Regions from separate parts of the Streptococcus sp. Marseille-Q5855 genome, predicted to be linked through region 3. Evidence: predicted binding sites of a transcription regulator. Region 3 holds the regulator's gene; each other region holds the start of a gene.

Region 1 (4,292 bases), on a different contig from region 3:
TTACAAGGTTAATGACATTAATCGAAGTTAACGTATTCTTTTTGAAGTTCAAGAACTTCTTCCATTGTTGAACACTCTGTAAGGGCACGGTTAGCGTACTCTTCCATCTTAGCAGTATCCAATTTCTTCATCAAGCTACGTGTACGAAGGACAGATGTTGCTGACATAGAGAATTCATCCAAGCCCATTCCGACAAGAAGTGGAACAGCTTTTTGGTCACCAGCCATCTCACCACACATACCAGCCCATTTACCTTCAGCGTGAGCTGCCTTGATAACGTTGTTGATCAAGCGAAGGATTGATGGGTTATATGGTTGGTAAAGGTATGAAACTTGCTCGTTCATACGGTCTGCTGCCATTGTGTATTGGATCAAGTCGTTTGTACCAATTGAGAAGAAGTCTACTTCTTTAGCAAATTGGTCTGCAAGCATCGCTGCTGCAGGAATTTCAATCATGATACCAACTTGGATGTCATCCGCAACTGCAACACCTTCTGCAAGAAGGTTTGCTTTTTCTTCTTCATAAACTGCTTTAGCTGCACGGAATTCTTTCAAAAGCGCAACCATTGGGAACATGATACGCAATTGACCATGAACAGAAGCACGAAGAAGAGCACGGATTTGCGTGCGGAACATTGCATCTCCAGTTTCAGAAATAGAGATACGAAGAGCACGGAATCCAAGGAATGGGTTCATTTCATGTGGCATATCAAAGTAAGGAAGTTCCTTATCTCCACCAATATCCATTGTACGAACAACTACTGGTTTACCATTCATTCCTTCAAGAACAGCTTTGTATGCTTCATACTGCTCGTCTTCTGTTGGGAAGTCTTGAGAATCCATATACAAGAACTCTGTACGGTAAAGTCCAACAGCTTCTGCACCGTTGTTGTTAACACCTTCAACGTCTTTTGGAGTACCGATATTAGCGGCCAACTCGAAGTGTTTACCGTCAGCAGTCACTGTTTGAGCATCTTTCAAAAGTGCCCATTCAGCTTTTTGTTTAGCATAAGCTTCACCAGCTGCTTTAAATTCTGCCGCTTGTTCATCTGTTGGGTTGATAATCACTTCACCAGTAATTCCGTTAACGGCAAGGATATCACCGTCTTTCACTACTTCAGTGATGTTATTTGTTCCCAATACAGCTGCAATTTCAAGTGTACGTGCCATGATAGCTGAGTGGCTTGTACGTCCACCGATGTTTGTTACAAAAGCTTTTACAAAGTTTTTGTCCAATTGAGCTGTATCAGATGGTGTCAAGTCATGTGCAATCACGATTACTTCTTCATTGATAGAAGCTGGGTTTGGCAATTTCTTACCAAGAAGGTTTGCCAATACACGTTTTGTCACGTCGCGGATATCCGCTGCACGTTCTTGCATGTATGGGTTGTCTTCCATGCCTTCAAAGATAGTGATGAACATGTCAGTCACTTCTTTAAGACCTGCTTCTGCATTGACTTTCTTAGCACGAATTGTTTCTTTAATCTGACCAATCAATTCTGGGTCAGAAAGAACCATCAAATGAGCGTCAAAAACTTGAGCTGCTTCTTCACCAAGCGTACCTACAGCTTTCTCGCGGATAAGAGAAAGCTCGTTTTGAGAAGCTTCAAGAGCAACATCCAAACGAGCCTCTTCTGCGTTTGTATCTTCGACTGAAATAGTCTCGAATGACAAATCCGGTTGAACGAGTAGATATGCTTTTGCAACTGCAACACCGTCAGATGCTGCGATTCCTTTAAGCATTTCTGTCATTTCCCTTATGCCAATCCTTCTTTTTCCATTGTTTCTGAGATTGCAGCGATAGCGTCATCTGCATCTGCACCTTCAGCTGAGATAGTTACATCAGCACCTTGGCCAACACCAAGACTCATAACACCCATAATTGATTTAAGGTTAACTGATTTACCTTTGTACTCAAGAGTGATATCTGAAGCAAATTTGCTAGCAGTTTGTACCAACAATGTTGCTGGACGTGCGTGAATACCTGTTTCTGCCACTACGTGGAAATCTTTAGAAGCCATAGTTTGACTCTCCTTTTGTTCTTTCTTTTTTTGAGTTATATGTGATAACCCTTACAATTTGGTATTATACCATCTTCTAGGATTTTTTTCAAGCATTTTCTGGATTTTCCTTCAATTTCTTTTCAGATAACTTGCTGAAAATCTTCTATCCTAGATAACAAAACACAGGATATAGTTTCTTTAAAAACGATTTATACGATAATCATTGCTGTTTTATAAAACAAACACTACATATTGTGTTTTGTGAGCTTAAGTAGAAAAATTGACCACTATATTTAGTTCAAATCATTGACAAAATTTTATTTTCTGATATACTAAGATAGTATTAAATTTTGAAGAGGAGTTACACAATGGTAACCGTTTATTCTAAAAACAATTGTGTCCAATGTAAAATGACCAAGCGTTTCTTGGACAGTAATAATGTCTCTTATCGTGAAATCAATCTTGATGAGCAACCTGAGTATATCGATCAAGTTAAAGAGCTCGGTTTTAGCGCAGCTCCTGTTATCCAAACACCAACTGAAGTCTTTTCAGGTTTCCAACCAGGAAAACTGAAACAATTAGCATAATCTTAGTACATCATCCAGAAGAAACTGCTTCTAGGGCGAACTTAGAGGCCTTTCTTTTGTAATTAGATAAGGGAAATTTTATGGGATTAAAACATCTTGAGGACGTGACTTACTTCCGTCTCAATAACGAAATCAACCGTCCTGTTAATGGACAAATCATGCTTCATAAAGATAAGGAAGCCTTGGATGCCTTCTTTAACGAAAATGTCGTTCCAAACACTATGGTTTTTGATTCAATTACTGATAAAATCAACTACCTCATTGAACACAACTACATCGAAACAGCTTTTATCAAGAAATACCGTCCAGAGTTCTTGGAAGAATTGGCTCAATTTATCAAAGACCAAAACTTCCAATTCAAGTCATTCATGGCAGCTTATAAATTTTACAATCAATATGCCTTAAAGACTAACGACGGTGAATATTATCTTGAAAGTATGGAAGACCGTGTCTTCTTTAACGCCCTTTATTTCGCTGATGGCAATGAATCTGTTGCAATCGATATTGCCAATGAAATCATCCACCAACGCTACCAACCTGCTACTCCTTCCTTCTTGAATGCTGGACGTGCTCGTCGTGGGGAGTTGGTATCTTGTTTCCTAATCCAAGTGACAGATGATATGAACTCTATCGGACGTTCTATCAACTCAGCTCTTCAACTTTCACGTATTGGTGGTGGTGTGGGAATTACCCTCAGCAACCTTCGTGAAGCTGGAGCTCCTATCAAGGGGTATGAAGGAGCTGCTTCAGGTGTCGTTCCTGTTATGAAGCTTTTCGAAGATAGCTTCTCTTACTCAAACCAATTAGGTCAACGTCAAGGTGCCGGTGTTGTTTACCTCAATGTCTTTCACCCAGATATCATCGCCTTCCTTTCAACTAAGAAAGAAAATGCCGATGAAAAAGTTCGTGTCAAAACCCTATCACTTGGTGTTGTAGTACCAGATAAATTCTACGAATTGGCGCGTAAAAATGAAGAAATGTACCTCTTCAGCCCTTACTCTGTCGAAAAAGAGTATGGTGTACCTTTCAACTACATCGACATTACTGAAAAATACGATGAATTGGTCGCAAATCCAAATATTCGCAAGACAAAAATCAAGGCGCGTGATTTGGAAACTGAAATCTCTAAATTACAGCAAGAGTCTGGCTACCCTTATGTAGTCAATATTGATACGGCTAACCGTGCAAATCCTGTTGATGGAAAGATTATCATGAGTAACTTGTGTTCTGAGATTCTTCAAGTCCAAGAACCAAGCTTGATCAACGATGCTCAAGAATTCCTTCAAATGGGAACGGATGTTTCATGTAACCTTGGTTCAACCAACGTGGTTAACATGATGACTTCACCTGACTTTGGTCGTTCTATCCGTGCTATGGTTCGTGCCCTTACTTTCGTTACAGATAGTTCACACATCGTAGCTGTTCCTACCATCGATCATGGAAATAGCCAAGCCCACACCTTTGGTCTCGGCGCCATGGGACTTCACAGCTACCTTGCCCAACAACTGATTGAATATGGATCGCCTGAGTCTGTTGAATTTACAAGCATCTACTTCATGCTTATGAACTACTGGACCTTGGTAGAATCAAACAATATCGCGCGTGAACGTGGCATCACCTTCCACAACTTTGAAAAATCAGACTATGCTAAGGGAAGCTACTTTAACAAGTATATTACAGGCGAGTTTGTTCCAAAATCAGAC
Region 2 (4,292 bases), on a different contig from region 3:
GGTTCAAAATCCCCTTCAAAGTCACACTTGTAGCAACGGTCAATTGGAGTATTAGTCCCCAGATAACCCACACGGTCATAGGCATAATCCCAGACAGCTTCCAAGGCCTTTGGATTTTGTTGAAGGACTGGATACTCACAATAATGGATGAAACCACCTGATGCACCTGCTTCTGGATAGACTTTTTCAAAATCCAATTTTTCAAACGGTGTTGGATTTTTACGAACATCGTAGTGGAAAGAATTGGTGTAGTATTCCTTGTCTGTAATATCAGGAATAGAGCCAAACTTGTCTGTATCTAGTCGGCAGAAACGATCTGTCAAACTTTCAGATGGTGTTGAGTAGATAGAGAAATGATAGCCATATTGGTCAGACCACTCTTCTACACGGCGTTTCATATCGCGAATGATATCCAGCGTGAATTCCTTGGCGTCTGGATTGTGTTCCCAGCTATTTCCAAAGAAAACTGTCGCTACCTCGTACAAACCGATGTAGCCCAGCGAAACGGTTGCCCGACGATTCTTAAAGAGCTGGTCAACACTTTCTTCTTTACCTAGACGATGGCCAAAAGCACCGTATTGATAGAGGATAGGAGCATTGGCTGGTGTCGCTTCCTTGGTTCGTTCGACACGGTAAACCAGAGCATCTTCTGCGATATTCATCCGCTCGTTGAAGATTTCCCAGAACTTGGTCATATCACCTTCAGACTCGAGAGCAATACGAGGCAGGTTAACCGTCACAACACCCAGATTCATGCGACCTGAATTAACTTCTATACCATTCTCATCCTTCCATCCTTGAAGGAAAGAACGGCAGCCCATAGGAACCTTGAAGGATCCTGTCAAGTCAACAATCTTATCGTAAGATAAAACGTCTGGATACATCCGTTTGGTTGCACACTCAAGAGCCAACTGCTTAATGTCGTAGTTGGGAGTCCCTTCTTCCAAGTTAAGTCCTCTTTTAAGCGTGAAGATAAGTTTAGGGAAGATGGCTGTGCGGTGTTCCGAACCAAGCCCCTTGATGCGAATGTTTAAAATAGCTTTTTGAATTTCCCGTTCGAAACGGCTAGTTCCTAAACCAAAACCGAGCGAAGTAAAAGGTGTTTGTCCATTTGAAGTGAAGAGGGTGTTGATTTCATACTCAAGAGATTGCATGGCATCGTAGATGTCCTTTTGCGTTTTCTTCCAAGCGTAATCTTCCCGTTTTTCAGGCAAGACCCACTCTTCTGCATCTTTGAGATGTTTTTGATAGTTCTTCTCTACATAAGGCGCCAAGACTTCATCGATACGGTCAGCTGAACAACCACCGTACTGGCTAGAAGCCACGTTGGCGATGATTTGGGAAATCTGAGCTGTTGCAGTCTGGATAGACTTGGGACTTTCTACCTCTGCATTTCCAATCTTAAAACCATTTTCCAACATCCCCTTGAAATCAATCAAACAGCAGTTGGTCATCGGTGTATAGGGACTGTAGTCCAAATCGTGATAGTGGATATCTCCCTTTTGGTGGGCATTGGCTACGTGCTTGGGAAGCATTTGCAGTCCAATCGACTTCCCAACAATGCCTGCTGTCAAATCACGCTGGGTATTAAAGACATCGCTGTCTTTATTTGCATTTTCATTGACAACTGCCTGGTCTTTGTTGAGAAGTTTATGGATACTAAAGTTGATATCCGTCGCTTTTGAACGCTCAAAATCCCTCTGTGTCCGATAAGTAATATACTCCTCAGCCAGCGCATATTCTTTGGCTTCAAGCAGTTCATGTTCTACGATATTTTGAATTTCGTAAATCTTAACCCCCTGTGGAAAGCGACTATGAATTTCTGTGACAATTCGCTCAGTCAGAGCATTGAGGCGTTTTTCAACCAAGGGTGTCACATCCATAACCTTGTCTGCCGCCTTGTGGAGAGCCTTGTCAATCTTATCCACATCAAATACAACACGTCTCCCATCTCGTTTCTCGACGAAGAGAGTTGGCAAAATTGTAATTTTTTCTTCTAGTGCAATCATATGCATGCTCTTTTCTAAAATGTTCTTTCTAAAAAGTATTATACCACTCTAAAAAGAAAAATCAATATCTTGTGTTAAAAATCATAAAATTTTTAAAAATACACAAGATATTGATTTAGCTATTTAATTTTATAGACTTTAAACTCTGAGTAATCCGTCTTTACTTGTTGGTAATTTTCTTTCAAGATTGTTTCCACTTCAGACCAGACTGCTACCTTATCATTCACCACAATCACCTTGGGTTGTTTTTCTTTCAAGTCATTGAGTAGCTTATTCCGATTTTCCTCAGTTGCTGTATAGTGCAACGGGGACAAAATAGCCGATGGCGACAAGCGATCACTCTTACGATAAAGAGTTGCAGTACCATCCCATGCATAGATAGCATCTTCCGTATTCGTCTCCTCTTTTACCAAATCAGCAAGACGATTACGTTCTTGATAAGGTACCGGATAAAGGACAAACTTCATCAAAAAAGGAACAGACAAAAGATAGACAAGCCCTAAAACTGGCAGATATAGATTTCCTTTGAAGAAACGACTCCATAGACTAACTGGCGTTTCTCTTCGTCTTCGTCTAACACTACGCCCCCTCTGTTGACTCTTAATATTGGTTACCAATAAAAGTAGGAAAACAGGGAAGACGACCATCAAATAAGAAGCGTGCAGAGGCTCTTGTGAAAAGAAAAGCAAAATCAAACCTAAAATTGTCACAAGACTTGCAGGAACCGAAATGACGTATAGTTTAGAGGGTTTGGATTGAAAGAGACCTAAAAAGATACAAACCACAAATCCCAAACCAAGGGACAACAAGCCATAAAAAGCCATATTCTCTAAAATTTTAGAAGTGAAATCAAAGCGAATACTGTCAATAGGATAACGAATACCACTAATGGCATCCCCAAAACTTCCTGTTGCAACACTATAGTAGGCAGTTGGATAAAAGACAAGTGAAAAACCTAAAGCCACTGCAAGAAACTGATAAAACCCATGCGCAAAGCGTCTATGCCCAAGGTTAAAGACCAACAAGCCTAAACTCACTACAGCAATAAACAGGAACGATGACAAGGGAGCAAAGAAAAATCCGCCTGCCAAAGCCAGCCCAATCCGTACAAATCCCTTGTCATGGCTTGGATTGCTTAGGTAAGCCGCAACTAAACTAAAGGCCGCGAATAAGAAAGGAAGCGCTAAAAGAGTCGCATAACCTCCACCAAAAGCAAGACCTGTAACTAGCATGTAAAAAATAGTCACCACTTGTCCAGCCTGGTCTCCTTGCTCTGTCAAGGTGTCTGCCGATTGAAAGAGGAAAAATCCTCCTGCTACCAAGGCTAACCACTCAAAAATGGCAAAGAAAAATCCGCCCTGGGTCACATAAGTCAGCAAATAATAAAGCAAACCTTGACTTCCATAATAGTCGCTGTAAATTTTCCCTGTCTGATGAAGCGCCCAACCTGTATAAAAATCCTGCACTTCTTGTGCACTCATTAAATCGAGTAATAGCGGTACTCCTAGAGTTATCCCCGTTACAAGCGTACTCCATAGTAAAATTTTTACCAAAGGAAGACGACTTGATTCACGATGATGCGATTCTTGTTCGATTTGGTATTCTAGAGGTTCACGATTCTCCTGATGAACTTCTTCTACTCTACCATACACACTCATATCGTTTCTCCTATTCAATTTATCTGTCTTAGTATATCAAAAAGTCCTAGGATTGTCAGCTTGCGATGGCTGTTTGAGTGATTTTTTGCATAGTTTCACAAAGGTTTCAATTTCCCGAAAGCGGTGTAAATGTGTCTGTTTAAATGACACGATATAATCCAATTCTTTCTGAGTCAGCATCGTCCCTCCTACATCTTCTTATTCGTAAAAGGCAAGAAAAATAGGACTGGTTTGTGTCCTCAGTCCTAGATTTCTTATAAGATTGGAGCGAATAACTGGGCGATTTCTTTTACAAGTTTTTGATACCAGCTCGTTTTGATAGAATGAGGATAGACTTCCTGAGAATCTGCAAATATATTTTGAAAATCTCGGGCTATTTCCATTATAGAAGGAGTTTTATAGAGTAAGACTGCATTTTCATAATGGTGTACCAAGCTTCGGTAGTCGAGATTGATTGTCCCCACCACCGCAAAATCTTCGTCTACCAACATCTGCTTACTATGAATAAAACCTGGACTATACTCATAAATCCGAACTCCAGCAGAAAGAAGGTCTGGATAAGCCCCTCTTGTGACTAACTGAATGAACTTCTTATCTGGTATGTAAGGAGTGATAATTCGAACAT
Region 3 (4,292 bases):
ACATTACCATCACCGATAGCATTTTTGACATCAATGACAAAGCTAGGATAGTGGAGAAGAGTGGATGAAACACCACGTTTTTCTGATAAATCATGGGCTAGGGCAGCCACCATGAAACTTTTACCCACACCAAAGTCTCCATATAAGTAAAGACCTTTTCGAATAGCTGGATATTGCTCCACGAAGGCTAATAGCTTTTCAAAAACTGGCAAGCGTCCCAAATCATCCAAGTCAACTTGAGCTAAGCTAGCTTTCTTGAGACTGGCTGGCAGATTGATTAACTTGAGACGGTTCTTAATAGCCGCTTCTTTTTCCGCTGCGATTAGTTCAGGAGTTTCTTCATAAGAAACGTCCGCATAGCCATGATTCATAATCAAAATCGGCTTGTAGCCTTTGGCAATATAATCCGTATCACCACGGAGAAACTTGTCACGCTCGGTGATGTATTGATTAAACTTGGAGATACTGCGATTTAATTCCTCTGGAGTCAGGGATTCTTGCTGTATAAAGGCCGCAACATCAGGATCCTTCATGATTTTCTGGACCAAATCTTGATAATGAAAACGGCTAGGTTGACGTTTGAGTACGTCTCCGACACTTTCCATCTAATCTCCTCCTTTTTCTAATCGAGCTAATAGTTCTTGTTTCTTACGTTCTAGTTCCAGACGAGTTTCCTCGCTGGTTTCATTCTTATAATCTGGATTGCTCCACTTGGGTACATTGGACTTGGCAGGACTGGGTTTACTGCTTTTTTGAACCTGATTCTTCTGTCCTCGCTCACGAATGCGCAAGACTGCCTCTTCTGCCGAATGAATCTTTTGATAGGCGTAATCATTGGCTACCTTCATGGCATATTTCTCATTGATATTTGCAGAATCTACCTTATTAAAAGTCAATAAGAGAATAATATTGATGACTTCGTCCAGCAAGCCCAAGCCAGCCATCTGTTGCAAGAGTTCTCTCTCTGTTTGGGTAATGGTCCCCTTGCGGGTTTGCTTGATTTCTGCCAAGAACTGCAGGGCAGTTTTACTTTTTGCTTCCTTGATAATGGTTGCTTCCTTAGGACTAAAGTCAGAGGAAACAGGTTTTTGAGCGATTTTCTCCCGCATGCGTTTGGTTGAAATAACCTGGGAAACAGCTGTTGACTTGGCCAGTTGATAGGTCTCAAACCAAGTCCATTTCTTCTCCTCGGCAATGGCAAAGAGGTTCAAGACATCGGACTGCTCATCCGCAAAACGAAGCCCATCTCGAGCCATAAGCTGGCGAAAATGGTCCAAGTCAAAATCGTTGGCCACTTTCTTCTTGAGACCAAGGTCTTCTTGACTTCCTAGTTCTGCCAAATCTGGAAAGACTTGATTGAGGGAGACAGGTATTTCTTCTCCCTCAGCACTCTCAACTTTCAAATCCTCCACAGCTACATCGCCAATCTTCTTCTCTAAGAGTCTGCGATAAACAGGATGCTCCAAGAAGTCTTGACTAGATAGAGGAGCATGGAGAGCTAGCTGATAAACATCCCCCTTTTGATAGAGGGTTAAGAGATTGAAAGCAGATAGGATTTTCAAAGATTTTATCAGTCTATCCATCCCAAAGTTGAGATGGTTGAGAATACTTGAAAAGAGATATTCCTTTCTGCCATTGTCCCAAAAACTGATTGTATAAAGATAAAGGCTCAGTGCCTCCTGACCGATAATCGGGAGGTAGCACTGTACCAGAGATGAGGTATCTTGAGACACCCGATTATTCTTTAGATAAGAAAAACGGTCAATTGGCTTCATTTATCTTTCCTTTTTCTTTTTAGAGGACTGGGTGATTTGTTGGAGCAGGCTCTCTAGCTCACTAACATCCTTAAAACTACGATAAACACTGGCAAAACGTACATAGGTAATCTCATCTAACTCAGCCAACTCCTCCATAACGAGTGAACCAATGTCCTCACTTTGAATTTCATTTTCATTTCGACTACGGAGTTTCTGTTCGATACGATTGACTACCATGTTGATTTCATCACTTGACACAGGACGTTTCTGGGCTGAGCGGATAATTCCATTAAAGATTTTATCTCTAGAGAATTGTTCCCGTGTGCCATCTTTTTTAACAACCACCAAGGTTCTTTCTTCTACTCGTTCGTAGGTTGTAAAACGGTGCTGGCATTCGTCGCACTCACGTCTTCTACGAATGGTGTTCCCTTCTTCTGCTTGGCGACTATCGATAACACTTGACTTGGTAGCTCCACATTTTGGACAACGCATCCTTTCCCTCCTTATCGTTTTCTTTTCATTATACCATTTTTTAAACGATTCCCAAAACAATTCTTCTTTTTGCTTGACAAGTTTTTTGTTTTGTTGTATTATTTAACTAAGACAAAAGGATAAAAGAAAGGAGACCAAGATGTCCTGGACATTTGACAACAAAAAACCCATCTATTTACAGATTATGGAAAAAATCAAGCTTCAGATTGTTTCCCATACACTGGAACCCAATCAACAACTTCCAACCGTGAGAGAGCTAGCTAGCGAGGCTGGTGTCAATCCAAACACCATCCAAAGAGCCTTGTCAGACCTCGAACGAGAAGGATTTGTCTACAGCAAGCGAACAACTGGACGGTTTGTGACTGAGGATAAGGAGCTAATCGCCCAATCGCGTAAACAATTATCGGAAGAAGAATTGGAACACTTCGTTTCCTCCATGACCCATTTTGGCTATGAAAAAGAAGAACTACCAGGCGTAGTCGGTGATTATATTAAAGGAGTTTAAGCCTATGTCATTACTAGCATTTGAAAATGTATCCAAATCTTATGGAGCAACACCAGCCCTTGAAAATGTTTCTCTTGACATCCCAGCTGGAAAAATTGTTGGTCTCCTTGGACCAAACGGCTCAGGGAAAACAACCCTGATTAAACTAATCAATGGCCTCTTACAACCAGATCAAGGACGTGTCCTTATCAACGATATGGATCCAAGCCCAGCAACCAAGGCTATCGTAGCTTATTTGCCGGATACGACCTATCTCAATGAGCAAATGAAGGTCAAAGAAGCCCTAACCTACTTCAAGACCTTCTATAAAGATTTCAATCTTGAACGTGCCCATCATCTACTTGCAGACCTAGGTATTGATGAAAATAGTCGTCTCAAGAAATTATCAAAAGGGAATAAGGAAAAGGTACAACTGATTTTGGTTATGAGCCGTGATGCTCGTCTTTACGTTCTGGACGAACCCATTGGTGGGGTGGATCCAGCAGCCCGTGATTATATCCTCAATACCATTATCAATAACTACTCACCAACTTCTACCGTTTTGATTTCTACCCACTTGATTTCTGATATCGAGCCAATCTTGGATGAAATTGTCTTTCTCAAAGACGGAAAAGTCGTCCGTCAAGGTAATGTAGATGATATTCGCTATGAGTCAGGTGAATCCATTGACCAACTCTTCCGTCAGGAATTTAAGGCCTAAGCAAAGGAGATTATTTATGTTTTGGAATTTAGTTCGCTACGAATTTAAAAATGTTAACAAGTGGTATTTAGCCCTATACGCTGCTGTGCTAGTCCTTTCTGCCCTTATCGGGATACAAGCACAGACCTATAACAATCTGCCTGTCAAAGAAAGCCAACCTGTCCTACTCATTTTTCTAGCAACTGTCTTTGGGGGGTTGATGATTACACTGGGGATTTCAACCATTTTCTTAATCATTAAACGCTTCAAAGGTAGTGTCTATGACCGACAAGGCTATCTGACTTTAACCTTGCCAGTATCTGAACACCATATCATCACAGCCAAACTAATCGGCGCTTTTATCTGGTCGTTGATTAGCACTGCTGTCTTACTCCTATGTATCTATATTATCTTACTGTCAACAAATTTTGATGAAGTTCAACTTTCTATTCTTCTATCATTTGTTGGAGAACATTTTACCGGCTTTGGTCTTACTGTCTTATCCTTCCTACTAAATACCATTTCCAGTATCCTCTGCATCTACTTGGCTATTTCCATTGGACAGCTTTTCAATGAATACCGTACAGCACTCGCTGTTGCAGCCTACATTGGTATCCAAATCGTCATTGGATTTATTGAACTTTTCTTCAATCTTAGTTCTAATTTCTATGTCAATTCACTTGTAGGACTTAATGACCATTTCTATATGGGAGCAAGTATAAGTATTGTTGAAGAACTCATTTTCATAGCTATCTTTTACCTCGGAACCTACTATATTTTGAGAAACAAGGTTAATTTGCAATAATTTTAAAATCAAAAAGGATAACATCTCATCACAGAGAGGCTATCCTTTTTGATT

Evidence for each region. Region 3 encodes NrdR, which represses ribonucleotide reductase genes. Its sites were predicted from a motif close to ACACNATATATNGTGT; they were not measured.
Region 1: the regulator NrdR is predicted to act here: its motif matches at 2,245-2,260, upstream of nrdH (glutaredoxin-like protein NrdH).
Region 2: the regulator NrdR is predicted to act here: its motif matches at 2,069-2,084, upstream of nrdD (anaerobic ribonucleoside-triphosphate reductase).

Annotation. Positions count from the first base shown of each region.
Region 1 is NZ_CAMPPR010000002.1:198,109-202,400, reverse strand. Features, by position in the region: gene ptsP (phosphoenolpyruvate--protein phosphotransferase) at 18-1,751, opposite strand; gene OC529_RS03470 (phosphocarrier protein HPr) at 1,757-2,020, opposite strand; gene nrdH (glutaredoxin-like protein NrdH) at 2,371-2,589, shown strand; gene nrdE (class 1b ribonucleoside-diphosphate reductase subunit alpha) at 2,670-4,292, shown strand, end outside.
Region 2 is NZ_CAMPPR010000006.1:376,534-380,825, forward strand. Features, by position in the region: gene nrdD (anaerobic ribonucleoside-triphosphate reductase) at 1-2,009, opposite strand, end outside; gene OC529_RS08340 (damage-inducible protein CinA) at 2,129-3,667, opposite strand; gene cls (cardiolipin synthase) at 3,922-4,292, opposite strand, start outside.
Region 3 is NZ_CAMPPR010000001.1:141,340-145,631, forward strand. Features, by position in the region: gene dnaI (primosomal protein DnaI) at 1-605, opposite strand, end outside; gene OC529_RS00650 (replication initiation and membrane attachment family protein) at 606-1,775, opposite strand; gene nrdR (transcriptional regulator NrdR) at 1,776-2,249, opposite strand; gene OC529_RS00660 (GntR family transcriptional regulator) at 2,389-2,754, shown strand; gene OC529_RS00665 (ABC transporter ATP-binding protein) at 2,759-3,454, shown strand; gene OC529_RS00670 (hypothetical protein) at 3,471-4,238, shown strand.